Regions from separate parts of the Micrococcus sp. KRD012 genome, predicted to be linked through region 2. Evidence: predicted binding sites of a transcription regulator. Region 2 holds the regulator's gene; the other holds the start of a gene.
The links. Region 2 encodes HspR, which represses chaperone genes until heat shock. Its sites were predicted from a motif close to AAGTTGAGTCNNNNNGACTCAACTT; they were not measured.
Positions count from the first base shown of each region.

Region 1: the regulator HspR is predicted to act here: its motif matches at 4,738-4,762, upstream of J1M37_RS03565 (Hsp20/alpha crystallin family protein).

Region 1 covers NZ_JABFBB010000007.1:35,865-43,171, forward strand. The annotation lists gene J1M37_RS03540 (DASS family sodium-coupled anion symporter) at 1-1,649, opposite strand, end outside; gene rmuC (DNA recombination protein RmuC) at 1,770-3,029, opposite strand; gene J1M37_RS03550 (hypothetical protein) at 3,095-3,532, opposite strand; gene J1M37_RS03555 (O-acetyl-ADP-ribose deacetylase) at 3,589-4,155, shown strand; gene J1M37_RS03560 (YdhK family protein) at 4,152-4,703, shown strand; gene J1M37_RS03565 (Hsp20/alpha crystallin family protein) at 4,854-5,315, shown strand; partial or broken gene J1M37_RS03570 (GMC oxidoreductase) at 5,425-5,877, opposite strand; gene ychF (redox-regulated ATPase YchF) at 6,270-7,307, shown strand, end outside.
Region 2 covers NZ_JABFBB010000010.1:39,995-47,301, reverse strand. The annotation lists partial or broken gene J1M37_RS05640 (hypothetical protein) at 1-100, opposite strand, end outside; gene trmB (tRNA (guanosine(46)-N7)-methyltransferase TrmB) at 133-1,128, shown strand; gene J1M37_RS05630 (alpha/beta hydrolase) at 1,151-2,218, opposite strand; gene J1M37_RS05625 (heat shock protein transcriptional repressor HspR) at 2,197-2,748, opposite strand; gene J1M37_RS05620 (DnaJ C-terminal domain-containing protein) at 2,745-3,737, opposite strand; gene J1M37_RS05615 (nucleotide exchange factor GrpE) at 3,806-4,468, opposite strand; gene dnaK (molecular chaperone DnaK) at 4,630-6,489, opposite strand; gene J1M37_RS05605 (Dps family protein) at 6,814-7,307, shown strand, end outside.

The DNA.
Region 1 (7,307 bases), on a different contig from region 2:
ATCAGCACGGCGGCGATGATGTTCAGCCACACGCCGCCCTTCACCATCTGGCCGATGGTCACGTAGCCGGAGCCGTACGCGATGGCGTTCGGCGGGGTGGCCACGGGCAGCATGAACGCGCAGGTCGCGGCGAGGGCGACGGGCGCGGCCAGCATGAGCGGGGCGACGCCGGTGCCCAGGGCCACGCCGGAGGCGACGGGCAGGAACGTGGCCGCGGTGGCCGTGTTCGAGGTCATCTCGGTCAGCAGCAGGATGCCGACGGCGGCGATCACCACGAGCACCCACACGGGGATGTCGCCGAGGCCCTTGACCTGCTCACCGAGCCACGTGGACAGGCCCGACTTGGAGAACTGACCGGACAGGGCCAGGCCGCCGCCGAACAGCAGGAGCACGCCCCACGGCAGCTCCTTCGCGGCCTCCCAGTCGAGCAGGCGCACGCCGCGCCCGGCCCCGCCGCCGGCCGGCAGGAGGAACAGGACGAGCCCGACGACCATGGCGATGGCCGCGTCCGAGAGCAGCGGAGACGTCAGGTCCAGGACGTACTCGGAGATCAGCGGCACGGTGATCCAGGCCAGCGCGGCGAGGATGAAGACCGCGAGGACCTTGGCCTCGGGGGCGCTCATGCGGCCGAGGCGGGCCAGCTCGGTGGCGATCAGGTCGCGGCCACCGGGGACCTCGTCGATCTCCGGGCGGAACAGCACGCGGGTGAGCAGGAACCAGCACGCGAAGAGCAGCACGACGGCGATCGGCACGCCGACCAGCATCCACTGGCCGAAGCCGATCTCCACGCCGTGCTCGGCGGCCATGTGGCCCGCGAGCAGGGTGTTGGGCGGGGTGCCGATGATGGTGCCGAGCGAGCCGATGGACGCGGCGTAGGCGATGCCGAGCATGAGCGCGGTGCCGAAGTTCGTCTTCGTGAGGGAGCGGATCTCGGCCTGCGTGGGGGCCTCGCCGGACGCGGGCGCGTCGGGGCGGTCGGCCCGGTCTGCTGTCTCGTCCGCGGTCAGGGCGTCGTCCGTGCCGTAGCGCTGGACGAGCACGAGGATGGACACGCCGATGGGGAGCATCATCACGGCGGTGGCGGTGTTGGACACCCACATGGAGATGAACCCGGTGGCGATCATGAAGCCCAGGACGAGGTTCACGGTCCTGGCGCCCATGAACTTCAGGACGCCGAGCGCGATGCGCCGGTGCAGGTTCCAGCGCTGCATGGCCAGGGCGAGCATGAAGCCGCCCATGAACAGGAAGATGATGTTGTTGCCGTAGCTCGCGCCGACGGCGTCGAAGGTGATGCCGCCGTCGGACTCCTCGGCGGGCACGCCGAGCGGGAAGACGACGAGCGGCAGCAGGGCGGTGGCGGGGATGGGCAGGGCCTCGGTCATCCACCACACGGCCATGAGCACGGCGGTGGCGGCGACGAGGCGGGGCCAGACGCCGAGGTCGCCCGGCATCAGCAGGAACAGGGCGACGGCGAGCAGGGGGCCGGCCACGAGGCCGATGATGCGCTTGACGTTCTCGCCGCCGGGCAGCGGCTCGTCACGCATGCCCGGGGAGAGGTCGTGTTCGAACTCCTGGGCGGCCGCTCGGGGGTCGAAGCGGGAGACGTGCTCGTTGACGTTGCTCGGCGGGGGGGTCGATCGGGACTCCACGGGGCCTCCTCATCAAGTCAGGCCCTCGGCGCGGCCTGGCAATTCTCTGTGAGTTTCACCGTATCAAGTGATCTGGATCACCAGAAGGCGACCCCATCTCAGTCCGCGCCCCGGCCCCGTTCACGCCTCCCGCGCCGACTCCGCCCGACGACGGCGCAGCTCGTCCTCCTCCACGCCCGCGACCAGTTCCGGGGCGGCCAGGGGCCGGGGCGCGGACTCGAGCGTGCGGATGTCCGGCGTGGGGGCCAGGCCCGGGTCGGCGTCGCGGAGACGCCGGGCGGCGGGGAGCACACGCGATTCGACGTTGCCGACGAGCTGGTTGTAGCGGTCCACGGTGGTCTTGAGGGAGCCGCCCATGCGGTCCAGGTGGGTGCCGAGCGTGCCGAGACGCTCGTAGAGGTCCTTCGCGCTGGCCACCACGGTGTGGGCGTTCTCGGCCAGGGTGTCCTGCCGCCAGGCATAGGCCACCGACTTCAGGGCGGTCAGGAGGGAGACGGGGGCGACGAGCGCGACGTTCCGCGAGAACGCGTGGTCCAGCAGCCCGGGGTCCGCATCCAGGGCCGCGGCCAGGAGCGACTCGGCGGGCAGGAAGCACAGGACCAGCTCGGGGGAGTGCTCGAGGCCGGCCCAGTAGGACTTCGCGGAGAGCTGGTCTACGTGGCGGCGCACGGCCGCGGCGTGCTGGGCGGCCAGCGCCTGGCGCCGCTCGTACGCCTCCTCGCCGGGCTCGTCCGCGAGGGCCTCGGCGGCCAGCGCGTCCCCGATGGGGGCCTTGGCGTCCACGGCCATGGCCTTGCCACCGGGCAGGGACACCACGAGGTCCGGGCGGAGGCGCTCGCCGTCCTTGCCGGACAGCGTGGCCTGCTCGGTGAAGTCCACGTGGTGGAGCATGCCCGCCGCCTCGACGACCCGCCGCAGCTGCGCCTCGCCCCAGTGGCCCCGCGCGGAGGTGGACTTGAGGGTGGCCATGAGCGAGGTGGTCTGGTTCAGCAGGTCCCGGTCCGTGGCCGCGGCGGCGCGGAGCTGCTCCCCGAGCCGGCCGAACTGGGACGCCCGATCCCGTTCCAGCACGCTCACCTGCTCCTGGAGCGCCGCCAGCCGCTGGCCCAGCGGCGCGAGCGTGGACATCACCTGGGACTCCGCGCGTTGGCGTTCGGCGTCCTCGGCGCGCGCGGCCGTGAGAGCGCGCTGCTCCGCCCGGGCGGCCGCGAGCTCCTCTCGTGCCCCCTGGTGCTCGGTGCGCAGCGCGGCCAACTCGGCCTGGGCCCGGCGGGCCTCCTCACCGCCGCCGGCCGCCCGGCGCCACATGAGCCACGCGCCCACCAGGGCGCCGAGCACGAGTCCGAGGATGAGGGCGAGCAGCAGGCTGAGGATCTCCATGCCCCCACCCTCGCAGGCCGCAGGGACACGTTAGGCGGCGGCGCGCCGTCGTCGGGGCGGGCGGCTCAGCCGAAGAGCGGGTTGGGGCCGTTGGCCACGACCTGCGGGTCGCCGTCGACGCGAGCGGCGATGCCCGCCGCGGCCACACCGGGCAGATACGGGAAGACCATGCGGGTCGAGGCCAGGGCGGCGGCGTCGAAGGCCTCCACCGCGACGGCCGGGCGGGGCCCGTCCGCCGTCTCGATCTCGCCGTCGAACACGGCTACCGCCCGCGTGGGGCGCGGGCTGATCTTCGCGACCGTGGCGGCCGCCTGCTCGGGCTCGAGGTCCGGGTGCTCCCACATGCCGCGCTGGCCGTCGGCGGCGACGGCGAGGATCGTCGGGGCGAACACGGACTGCCGGCCGAGCGTGTCGAACACGTGCTCCACCGCGAGGCTGATCAGCGGCAGCAGCTCGCCGCCGGGAGGCGTGGGGGTCGGTCCGGTGGGCGTCGGGGTGCTCATGGGGCCGAGGCTACCGGCCCTGTCCGACGGCGCCCACCCGCGCCTAGCGTGATCCCATGCAGCTCACCATCGCCCCCGGGGACATCACGGCCACGCACGCGGACGCCGTCGTCAACGCCGCCAACTCCACCCTGCTCGGCGGCGGAGGCGTGGACGGCGCCATCCATCGGCGTGGCGGCCCCGAGATCCTGGCCGAGTGCCGCCGCCTGCGCGAGACCGACCTGCCGGAGGGGCTGCCCGCCGGGCAGGCCGTGGCGACGACGGCGGGGCGCCTGCCCGCGCGCTGGGTCATCCACACGGTGGGCCCGGTATGGGCCAAGACGATCGACAAGTCCGACACCCTCGCCTCGTGCTACCGCGAGTCCCTGAAGGTGGCGGCCGGGCTCGGCGCCCGCACGGTCGCGTTCCCGGCGATCTCCGCGGGGATCTACGGCTGGCCCATGGAGGACGCGGCGCGGATCGCCGTCGAGACCTGCCACGCGATGGCGGACGAGGTGGGCGGCACCGTGGACGAGGTGCTGTTCGTGCCGTACGGCGAGACGGCGGAGGCCGCGTTCCGTGCGGCGCTCGGCCGCCTCGAGGCCCCGCAGGCCACCGATGACGAAGGAGACACCGGACGATGACCATGCGCTTCTGGACCAGGACCGTCGCCGTGACTGCGGCGGGTCTGCTCGCGCTCACCGGCTGCGCGACGGGAGGGGAAGAGGCGGCGACGTCGTCCTCCCACGGCGGGCACGCGGGCCACGCGATGGACGGCGGCCCCGCCCCCGAGGGCATCGAGCCCGCCGCGGACCCGGCCCACCCCGTGGGCACCGAGGTCACCCTCGTGGCGGACCACATGCCCGGGATGGAGGGGGCCGCCGCCACCGTCGTGGGCGCGTACGAGACCACCGCCTACTCCGTGGACTACCGGCCGACGACGGGCGGGCCCGAGGTGACGGACCACAAGTGGGTCGTCCAGGAGGAGCTGGAGGACGCGGGCGCCGAACGCCTGCCCGACGGCGCGGCGGTCACCCTCGCGGCTGACCACATGCCGGGCATGCAGGGTGCGGAGGGCACGGTGCACTCCTCGACGGATGAGACCGTCTACATGGTGGACTACGAGTCCGAGGGCATGCGGATGAGGAACCACAAGTGGGTGGTGGAGAGCGAGATCGCCTCGGCGGGCTGACCCCGGGCCGGGAGGGTCCTGACCGCCCGCCTGGAAGTTGATCGAACTTCACGTAGATTTCTGGAATAGGCTCGCCGGGCGTGCTGTTGTAGTGGTCAGACGCCGCGGTGTCAGCGGCGCCCACCCGAATCCCGAGGAGAGTGAACCGACATGGCCCGTCCTATCGATCCGTTCCGTGAGATGGAGCGCCTGGTGAACGGTCTGACGCCCCGCGCGACCGGCACCGTGTCCATGCCCATGAACCTGTACCGCGAGGGCGACGTCTTCGTCGCCGAGGTCGAGCTGCCCGGCGTCGACCCGGCCTCCATCGACGTGGACGTGGAGGAGCGCACCCTCACCGTCCGCGCCGAGCGCAAGGAGGACCCGGCCCGCGAGGACCGACGCTGGCTCACCCGTGAGCGTTCCGCCGGCACCTTCGCCCGCCAGCTCACCCTGGGCGAGGGCCTCGCCCTCGACCGCATCCAGGCCGACTACAGCGACGGCGTCCTGACCCTCACCATCCCGGTGGCGGAGCAGGCCAAGCCCCGCAAGATCTCCGTCACCCACGGCGGTGCTGCCCCCGTGGCCGGGCAGACCGTGGAGGGCGAGACCGCCGAGACCACCGGCGAGTGACCGGCCTCTGACGGAGCCGCGCGCGGCCGGCGTGACCGGCGCGCGGTCCGTCCCCCGAACGCAGATGCGGCGGGCCCCCCACCGGGGGCCCGCCGCATCTGCGTGGCGGTCAGGCGCGATCGGCCAGGATCAGCTGCGCCGCCTTCTCACCGATCATGACGCACGTGATGTTGGGGTTCACGGTCACGTGCTCGGGCATCACGGAGGCGTCGGCCACGCGCAGACCCGTCACGCCCTTGACGCGCAGGCGGGCGTCCAGGGGGCTCATGGCGTCGTCGTCGGCGCCCATGCGCACCGAGCCCACCGGGTGGTACACGGTGTTGTGGGTGCGGCGCACGTAGTCGGCGATCTCCTCATCGGTCTGCGCCTGCTCGCCCGGGGCCAGCTCGCGCCCCGCCCACGCCGCCATGGCCGGCTGGGAGACGATCTCCCGGGCCAGTCGGATGCCGGCCACCGCGACGGCCATGTCATGGCCCTCCGGGTCGGTGAAGTAGCGCGGGTCCACGGCCGGCTTGTCCCGGTAGTCGTTGAAGCGCAGGCGCACGGTGCCGCGGGACTTGGCGTCGGGAGGGCCCGGCGGCCCTGCGGTCTCGGCTGTCGTCCTCTGGTCGGCAGACACGGGTGTGCTTACTGTCGACGGGGTCTGGGCGGCCCGTCCACCCTACGGATCGGTCATCTGGACGGGGATGCGTGCTGGGCGGTGCGGGTCTCTGGGTTCCGTGGGCACGCCGGGCTGGGGCTGCCGGGCCCCGTGGCCGCCGGGCCTCCGGGTTCCGTGGGCAGGAGAGCGAAGGTTTCTGCCCCCGGAAGGGAAAACCCTGCCGGTTCTGCCCCCGAAACAGGGGAGAGCGCGCTTCCTGCCCACGGAGCGGGCGGGGATGCTGGTTCTGCCCACGGAACGGGCCGGTGCCGGACGCCACCGCCGCGGCGGGCCCGCCGGTAGACTGCCGGACTGTGGCTTTGACTATCGGATTCGTGGGACTGCCCAACGTGGGCAAGTCGACCCTGTTCAACGCGCTGACGCGCCAGACCGTGCTCGCGGCGAACTACCCGTTCGCGACGATCGAGCCGAACGTGGGCGTGGTGAACCTGCCGGACGAGCGGCTGCCCCAGCTGGCCGAGATCTTCGGCTCCGAGCGCATCCTGCCGGCCACGGTGTCCTTCGTGGACATCGCGGGCATCGTGAAGGGCGCCTCCGAGGGGGAGGGCCTGGGCAACCAGTTCCTGGCGAACATCCGCGAGGCCCACGCGATCGCCCAGGTGGTGCGCGCGTTCGACGACGGCGACGTCGTCCACGTGGACGGCAAGGTGGACCCGGCCTCGGACATGGAGACCATCAACACCGAGCTGATCATCGCGGACATGCAGACCGTGGAGAAGGCGATCCCGCGCGTCGAGAAGGAGGTCAAGGGCAAGAAGAAGGAGCCCGCCGACCTCGAGGCGCTCAAGGCCGCGCTCGCGGTGCTGGAGCGGGGCGAGACGATCTTCGCGGCGAAGGACAAGGACAAGCTGGACATGGACCGGCTGCGGGAGCTGAGCCTGCTCACCGCCAAGCCGTTCATCTACGTGTTCAACTCGGACGAGGGTGTGCTGGGGGACGAGGCCAAGCAGCAGGAGCTGCGCGATCTGGTGGCCCCCGCCGATGCCGTGTTCCTGGACGCCAAGCTCGAGTCCGACCTGGTGGAGCTCTCCGAGGAGGAGGCCGCCGAGATGCTGGAGATGGCCGGCCAGGACGAGTCCGGGCTGGACCAGCTGGCCCGCGTGGGCTTCTCCACCCTCGGCCTGCAGACCTACCTGACGGCCGGGCCGAAGGAGACGCGCGCGTGGACCATCCCCGTCGGCGCGACCGCTCCGGAGGCCGCCGGCGTGATCCACACCGACTTCCAGCGCGGCTTCATCAAGGCGGAGATCGTGAGTTTCGACGATCTGGTCGCCGCCGGCTCTATGGCTGATGCCAAGGCCGCCGGCAAGGTGCGCATGGAGGGCAAGGAC
Region 2 (7,307 bases):
CCACGACGGCCTCCGCGTCCGCGTCGCCCACGTCGGGGGACCGCTCCAGCAGCACCCCCTGACCCCGGCGCCGGGCGCCGTCGTCGGCCGCGGTCTGCACCGTCGACGCGCGGCCGTGGCAGGATCGGGGCGATGACTGAGCACCTGCCCCGCCCCTGCCCGGACGCACCCGGCCCCGACGCCGTGCCGCCGCCCGCCGAGCGCGTCCACGCGCACGACCACAATCGGGACAAGGACCCCGCCCTCGTCCGACGGGAGCCGGTCTCCTTCGTCCGACGTGGTGCGCGCCTGAACGCGGGGCGGCAGGCCGTGTGGGACCGCCAGGCGGAGCGGGTCCTCGTGGACGTGCCTCGCGGCCGCGGCGCCACCTCGGTGGACGGCCAGGCCCGACTGGACTGGGCGGGGGTGTTCGGGCGCGAGGCCCCCCTGCTGGTCGACATCGGCTCCGGGCTGGGCGAGTCAACGGCGCAGGCCGCCGCCGACCGGCCGGACTGGAACGTGCTCGCCGTCGAGGTCTACGTGCCCGGCCTGGCCGCGCTCATGACGCGCGTGGAGCAGCAGGGCCTGGAGAACGTCCGCGCCGTGGAGGCCAACGCCCCCGAGCTGCTGGACGCCCTGCTCACGCCCGGCTCCGTCTCCGAGGTGTGGGTGTTCTTCCCGGACCCGTGGCACAAGAAGCGGCACCACAAGCGCCGCCTGGTCTCCCCCGCCTTCGCGGACCGCGTGGCGCGGGTGCTCACCCCCGGCGGGGTGCTGCGGCTGGCGACGGACTGGTCGGGCTACGCCGTGCAGATGCGCGAGGTGCTCGAGGCGCACCCGGAGTTCGAGAACCTCTTCCCCGGGCGCGCCGCGGGCGAGGACTCTCCGCTCACGCGGGTGCGCCGCGAGGGCAGGGAGACCGAGGTGGGTGCCCAGCCGCTGCCCGCGGGATGGGAGAGCGCGGCCGAGGAGGAGCGCCCCCTGCGCGCCGGCCTGGGCGAGGCGCGGGCCGGCGCGGCGGCCGCGGACCCCGTGGACCACGACGGCGGCTGGGCGCCCCGGTTCGAGGGCCGACCGATCACGAGCTTCGAGGCGAAGTCCCAGCGGGCCGGGCGGCTCGTGTTCGACCTGGCGTACCGCCGCCGCTGAGCACGGGGCCCGACGGGGTCGCTCAGGCCGGGGCGACCGGCCCGGCCGGGTCGGCGCCGTCCGGAACGGGCGACAGCGGCAGGCCGGCGGTCACCCGCGCGGTCGCCGCGAGCGTCACGGACCCGGCGTCCCGGTAGCCCCTCGGGGCGTCCTCGGGGGCCGTCGGCGACCAGCGGGCCGTGCGGTGGCCGCGGACGGCGGCCCCCGCCAGGCCGGGCCGCGGGGCCACCGGCAGCACGGCGGCGTCCGTCCAGTCCCGACGACGGCCGACCGCGCGGCCGACCCGGGCGAGGAGATCGCCCGGGGCCAGGGCGCGGAACGTCCGCCCGGACCGCAGGCCGAGGTGCGCGGCCCGGGCCGCCAGGGCGGCGGGCAGGCCGACCGTGCCCGAGACCACGAGGGCCTCGACGGGACGCTCGGCCGGCCACGGGGCCTCCGCGTCGTCGGGCTGCAGGCCCCGGTCCGCGAGCAGGCGCAGGGCGTGCGCGGCCACGAGCGAGCCGTACGAGTGGGCCTCCACGGCCCCGTGCACGGCGGTCCCGCGGGCGCGCAGGGCCGGGGCGACATCGTCGTCCTCCCCCGGCCCGTGGCGCAGGAACTCCCACCAGGCCCGCACATCCGCGGCGAGCATCGCGCCGCCGCGCCGGCCGGGGCCGTCGAGCACCACCCGCCAGGGCGTGGGTGCGGGGTAGCCGAGCCACCCGATGACGACGGGGCGGGGTGCGCCGGCGGCGCGCTGGGCGGCGGCGAGGTGGGCGGCCTCCCGGGCCGTCCCCCACATGGCCGTCTGGGGGCGGATGCCCATGCCGGAGACGAGCCAGGTCAGGTGGGTGGCGGTCGCGGGGTCCCCCGCGGCGACCACCGCGCGCGGCCCGTCCGGGCCCTCGAGGACGTAGTCCAGCAGATGCCGGGCGGGCAGGTGCGGCTCCATGCCCTCCGGCTTGAGGGCGTGGACGATCCCGTCCAGGGCGCTCCGGGCCTGCCGGCCGAGGCCGTCGCGCCGGGCCATGTCGGCGCGCAGCCGCTCCTGCACGCGGGACCGCGCGGCCGCCCCGAACGACGCCCGGCTCAGTCCTGCTCGGACTGCCACGTGGGCACCCGTCGGAGGCCTGCGACGCCGGAGGGCAGCCTCCGCAGGCCGCTCGGGCAGGCCTCGCCCGCGGTGTCCGCCCCGGCCCGTGCCGCGGCGTGACGGCGGACGGCCATCCGGTCGGCGTAGCGGGCCGAGACGTCACCGCCGGAGCCCACGGTGAAGACGCGGGCCAGGCGGGAGGCGTGGTGGAGGCGGTCCACCTGGGCAGCCAGCTCGACCACGGTGTCCTGCAGCTGCTCGACCTCGCGCTGCAGCGCGATCACGCGGCGGATGCCCTCCAGCGAGATGCCTTCGCGGCTCAGGGTCTGCACGGTCTGCAGCCGCTCGACGTCGGCGAGGGAGTAGCGGCGGTGCCGTCCGTCCTGGCGGGCGGGGACCACGAGGCCGAGCCGGTCGTACTGGCGCAGGGTCTGCGGATGCATGTCCGCCATCTCGGCGGCCACGGAGATCACGAAGACCGGGGCGTGCCGGTCGGGACCCCCCTCGCGGCCCCGGTCCGCACGGGCGGCGCCGTCGCGGGCGCTCACCAGGCTGCCTTCCGGGCCAGCTCCCGCCGCGGATCGTCGCCGGCAGTGGCGGACTGCAGGGCCTCGACGGCGGCGCGGGCGTCGTCGTTGAGCGTGGTGGGCACGGTGACGCGCAGCTCCACGAGCAGGTCACCCGTCGTCGTCCCGCGCTCGACACCGCGGCCCTTCAGGCGCAGCACGCGGCCACACTGGGAGCCCGCCGGCACCTTCACCTTCACGGGGCGCTCCAGCGTCGGCACCTCGATCGTGGCGCCGAGGGCGGCCTCGGGGAAGGTGACGGGCACGGTGATCCGCAGGTCGTCCCCGTCCCGGCGGAAGAACTCGTGCTCGCGCACGTGCACGGTGACCAGCAGGTCGCCGCGGCCGGCCGGGCCGGGCGAGCCCTTGCCGCGGGCACGGACCTTCTGGCCGTCGCGGATGCCCTTCGGGATCTTCACCTCGATCGTCTCGCCGTCCGGGCCGCGCAGGGACACCGTGGTGCCCTGGATCGAGCCGCGGAAGGAGATCGTGGTGGTGGCGGTGCGGTCCGCGCCCTTCGTGGGGCGCGGCCGCGCGTAGCCGGCGTCACCGAAGCCGCCGGGGCCGAAGCCGCCGGTCTGGCCGGCGGCGCCGCCGAACATCCCGCTGAACAGGTCCGACAGGTCGGGCCCGGACTGCGTGGTGCGGGGGCCGCCCCCGCCGCCGAACATGCCGCCGAAGACGTCCTCGAAGCCGCCGCCGCCGGCACCGCCCGGGGCGGAGAACCGGGCGCCGCCGCCCATCGCGCGGATCGCGTCGTACTCCTGGCGCTCCTGGGGGTCGCTCAGGACGGCGTACGCCTCCGAGATCTCCTTGAACTTCTTCTCGGCCGCCTCGTCCCCGGGGTTCTGGTCCGGGTGGTGGGTGCGGGCGAGCTTGCGGTAGGCCTTCTTCACATCCGCATCGGAGGCGTCCTTGGACACCCCCAGGGTCGCGTAGAAGTCCTTGTCCATCCAATCCTGCGAGGCCATGGTGCCTCCTCTCGTGTGCATCGGTCAGGGGGTCGGCCGGCGGCGGGGTGGGCCGCCGGCCGACGGGGTCACTCGTCTCCGGCGGAGACCATCACCTGGGCGGCGCGCAGCACGCGGCCGTCCCGGACGTAGCCGTTGCGGAAGACCTGGACCACGTGGTCCGCGGGCACCTCCGCGTGCGGCTGGCGCATCACGGCCTCGTGCAGGGCCGGGTCGAACTCGACGCCGGCCAGCGCCGCCTGGTCGTGGCGCTCGAGGCCGAGGCCGGCCAGGACGGTGTCGAGCTTGGTCGCGATGGCGGCGAACGGGCCGTCCGTCAGGTCGCCGGCGGCGCGGGCGGCGTCGATGTCGTCGAGCACCGGCAGCAGCGCGGTGACGGCCTTGAGCACGCCGGCGTCCCTGGCCAGGTCGCGGTCGCGGTCCACGCGACGCTTGTAGTTCACGAACTCGGCCTGCAGACGTCGCAGGTCGGTCTCGAGCTCGGCCTCGCGGTCCGAGGCCGCGGGCTGCGGCGCCTCGGTCCCGGCCTCCGCGCCGGCCTCGTCGAGGATGCGCTCGGCCTGGGCGAGGGCGTCGCCGTCCTCGGCCTGCTCGGCCGCGCTCTCGGCGGAGACGCGGGGCTCACCGGTCTCGGGGTCGATGCGGCGACGGTCGTTGAACACGATGGGCTCCTCCTCGGAGCCGCGCTCGGCGTCGGAGGAGCCGTGCGGACGCTGCTGGTCGGCGCTCATGGTGTGTCCTTTCGAAGCGGGTGGGCGCGGCGGGTCCGCCGCGCGGGGGTGGTGCGGGAAGGCCGGCGGGCTGGCCCGGCAGGGGCGCTGCCGGGCCGGCCCGCCGGCGTCGTGGGCCTCCGGGCGGGGCGGGCGTGGACGCCCGCCCCGGCCCCGGGGTGTCAGGCCTTCTTCTCGTCGTCCTCGTCGACCACCTCGGCGTCGACGATGTCCTCATCGTCGCCCTGCGGGGCGGCGGACTCGGCGCCAGCGTCGGCCGACTCCGCGCCCTGCTGGGCGTAGAGGGCCTCGCCGATCTTGACCTGGGAGGCCTGGAGCTTCTCGAACGCGGCGGCGACCTCGTCGTCGTTGTCCTGCTTCTCCAGGGCGGCCTTCAGGGCGTCGACGTCGGCCTGCACCTCGGTCTTGACGTCCTCGGGCAGCTTGTCGCCGTTGTCCTGCAGGAGCCTCTCAACGGAGTAGGCGGACTGCTCCGCCTGGTTGCGGCGGTCGGCGGCCTCGCGGCGCTTCTTGTCCTCGTCCGCGTGGGCCTCGGCGTCCTTGACCATGCGGTCGATGTCCTCCTTGGACAGCGAGGAGCCGCCCGTGATGGTCATCGACTGCTCGGTGCCGGTGCCCTTGTCCTTCGCGGAGACGTGCACGATGCCGTTCGCGTCGATGTCGAACGTGACCTCGATCTGGGGCATGCCGCGCGGGGCCGGGGCGATGCCGGTCAGCTCGAAGGTCCCCAGCGCCTTGTTGTCCCGGGTGAACTCGCGCTCGCCCTGGAAGACCTGGATGGACACGGAGGGCTGGTTGTCCTCGGCCGTGGTGAACGTCTCGGAGCGCTTGGTCGGGATGGCCGTGTTGCGCTCGATGAGCTTGGCCATCACGCCGCCCTTGGTCTCGATGCCCAGCGACAGCGGGGTCACGTCGATCAGGAGCACGTCCTTGCGCTCACCGGCGAGCACGCCCGCCTGCACCGCCGCGCCGATGGCGACGACCTCGTCCGGGTTCACGCTCTTGTTGGGCTCCTTGCCGCCGGTCAGCTCCTTCACCAGGTCGGAGACGGCGGGCATGCGGGTGGAGCCGCCGACGAGGATCACGTGGTCGATGTCGGAGACCTTGACGCCGGCCTCCTTGATGACGTCCTCGAACGGCTTGCGGGTGCGCTCGAGCAGGTCCTTGGTGAGGTCCTCGAACTTGGCGCGGGACAGGTGCTCGTCCAGATGCACCGGGCCCTCGGGGGTCACGGACAGGTACTGCAGCGAGATGCTGGTGGAGGTGGCCGAGGAGAGCTCCTTCTTGGCCTGCTCCGCCGCCTCCTTCAGGCGCTGCAGGGCGATCTTGTCCTTGGACAGGTCCGCGCCCTTGGACTTGGCCTGCTGGAGCAGCCAGTCCACGATCCGCTGGTCCCAGTCGTCGCCGCCGAGGCGGTTGTCGCCGGCGGTGGCGCGCACCTGGATGGTGGCGAAGTCGTCCTCGTCCTTGGCGACCTCGAGCAGGGACACGTCGAAGGTGCCGCCGCCCAGGTCGAAGACCAGGATGAGCTCGTCCTCCTTGCCCTTCTCCAGGCCGTAGGCCAGCGCGGCCGCGGTGGGCTCGTTGATGATACGGGTGACGTTCAGGCCCGCGATCTCGCCGGCCTCCTTGGTGGCCTGGCGCTCGGCGTCGTTGAAGTAGGCGGGCACGGTGATCACCGCGTCGGTGACCTTCTCACCCAGGTACTCCTCGGCGTCGTGCTTGAGCTTCATCAGCGTGCGGGCCGAGATCTCCTGCGGGGTGTACTTCTTGCCGTCCACCTCGGTGGTCCAGTCGGTGCCCATGTGGCGCTTGACGGACGCGAAGGTGCGCTCGGGGTTGTTGACGGCCTGGCGCTTGGCGACCTCGCCGACCAGGACGTCCCCGCCCTTGGAGAACGCGACGACGGACGGGGTGGTGCGGGCGCCCTCGGCGTTCGCGATGACGACCGGGTCGCCACCCTCGAGGGCGGCGACGACGGAGTTGGTGGTGCCGAGGTCGATGCCGACTGCACGGGACATGATGGGGTCCTTCCTGTCTGACGGTGAAGCGGGGGCCGGACCCGCGGGCCGGGGCACCGGCGCCGCAGGGACTTGAGCCTTCATGACTCAGGTTGCCACCGGGGCGGTGGACTGTCAAGTGAACCTGAGTCGACTTCACTCACTTCTGCTTCTGCGAGGGTCAACGCGGGCCGTCCGCGATCCATTCCCGGCGCCGCGGATCCGCTCCGGACCCGCCCGCGCACGCCGCTCAGACCTGGAAACACGACGACCTCACGCGGTTGAATGGCGGAACACGGGGCGTCGCCGACGGCGCGCCCGTCCCGACGGAGAAGGAGCACCACCATGGCCGAGAAGAACGCCGCCGAGTACACCGTCCCGGGCCTGTCCCTGAGCACGGGCCGCCGCACCGCCGAGATCCTCCAGGGCCGCCTGCACGCCCTCAACGACCTGCAGCTCACCCTGAAGCACGCCCACTGGAACGTCGTGGGCCCCGGCTTCATCGGCGTACACGAGATGCTCGACCCCCAGATCGAGCTGGTCCGCGCGATGGTGGACGTCCTCGCCGAGCGCATCGCCACCCTCGGCGTCTCCCCCGCCGGCACCCCGGGCGCCCTCGTGGCCGCCCGCACGTGGGACGACTACACGCTGGGCCGCGCGACGACCCTGGAGCACCTGGCCGCGCTGGACCTCGTCTACGACGGCGTCGTGACGGACCACCGCGCCGCCATCGACGCCACCGAGGACCTCGACCCGGTCACCCAGGACATCCTCATCGACCAGGTGGCCCAGCTCGAGCTGTTCCAGTGGTTCATGCGCTCGTTCCTGACCACCGACGA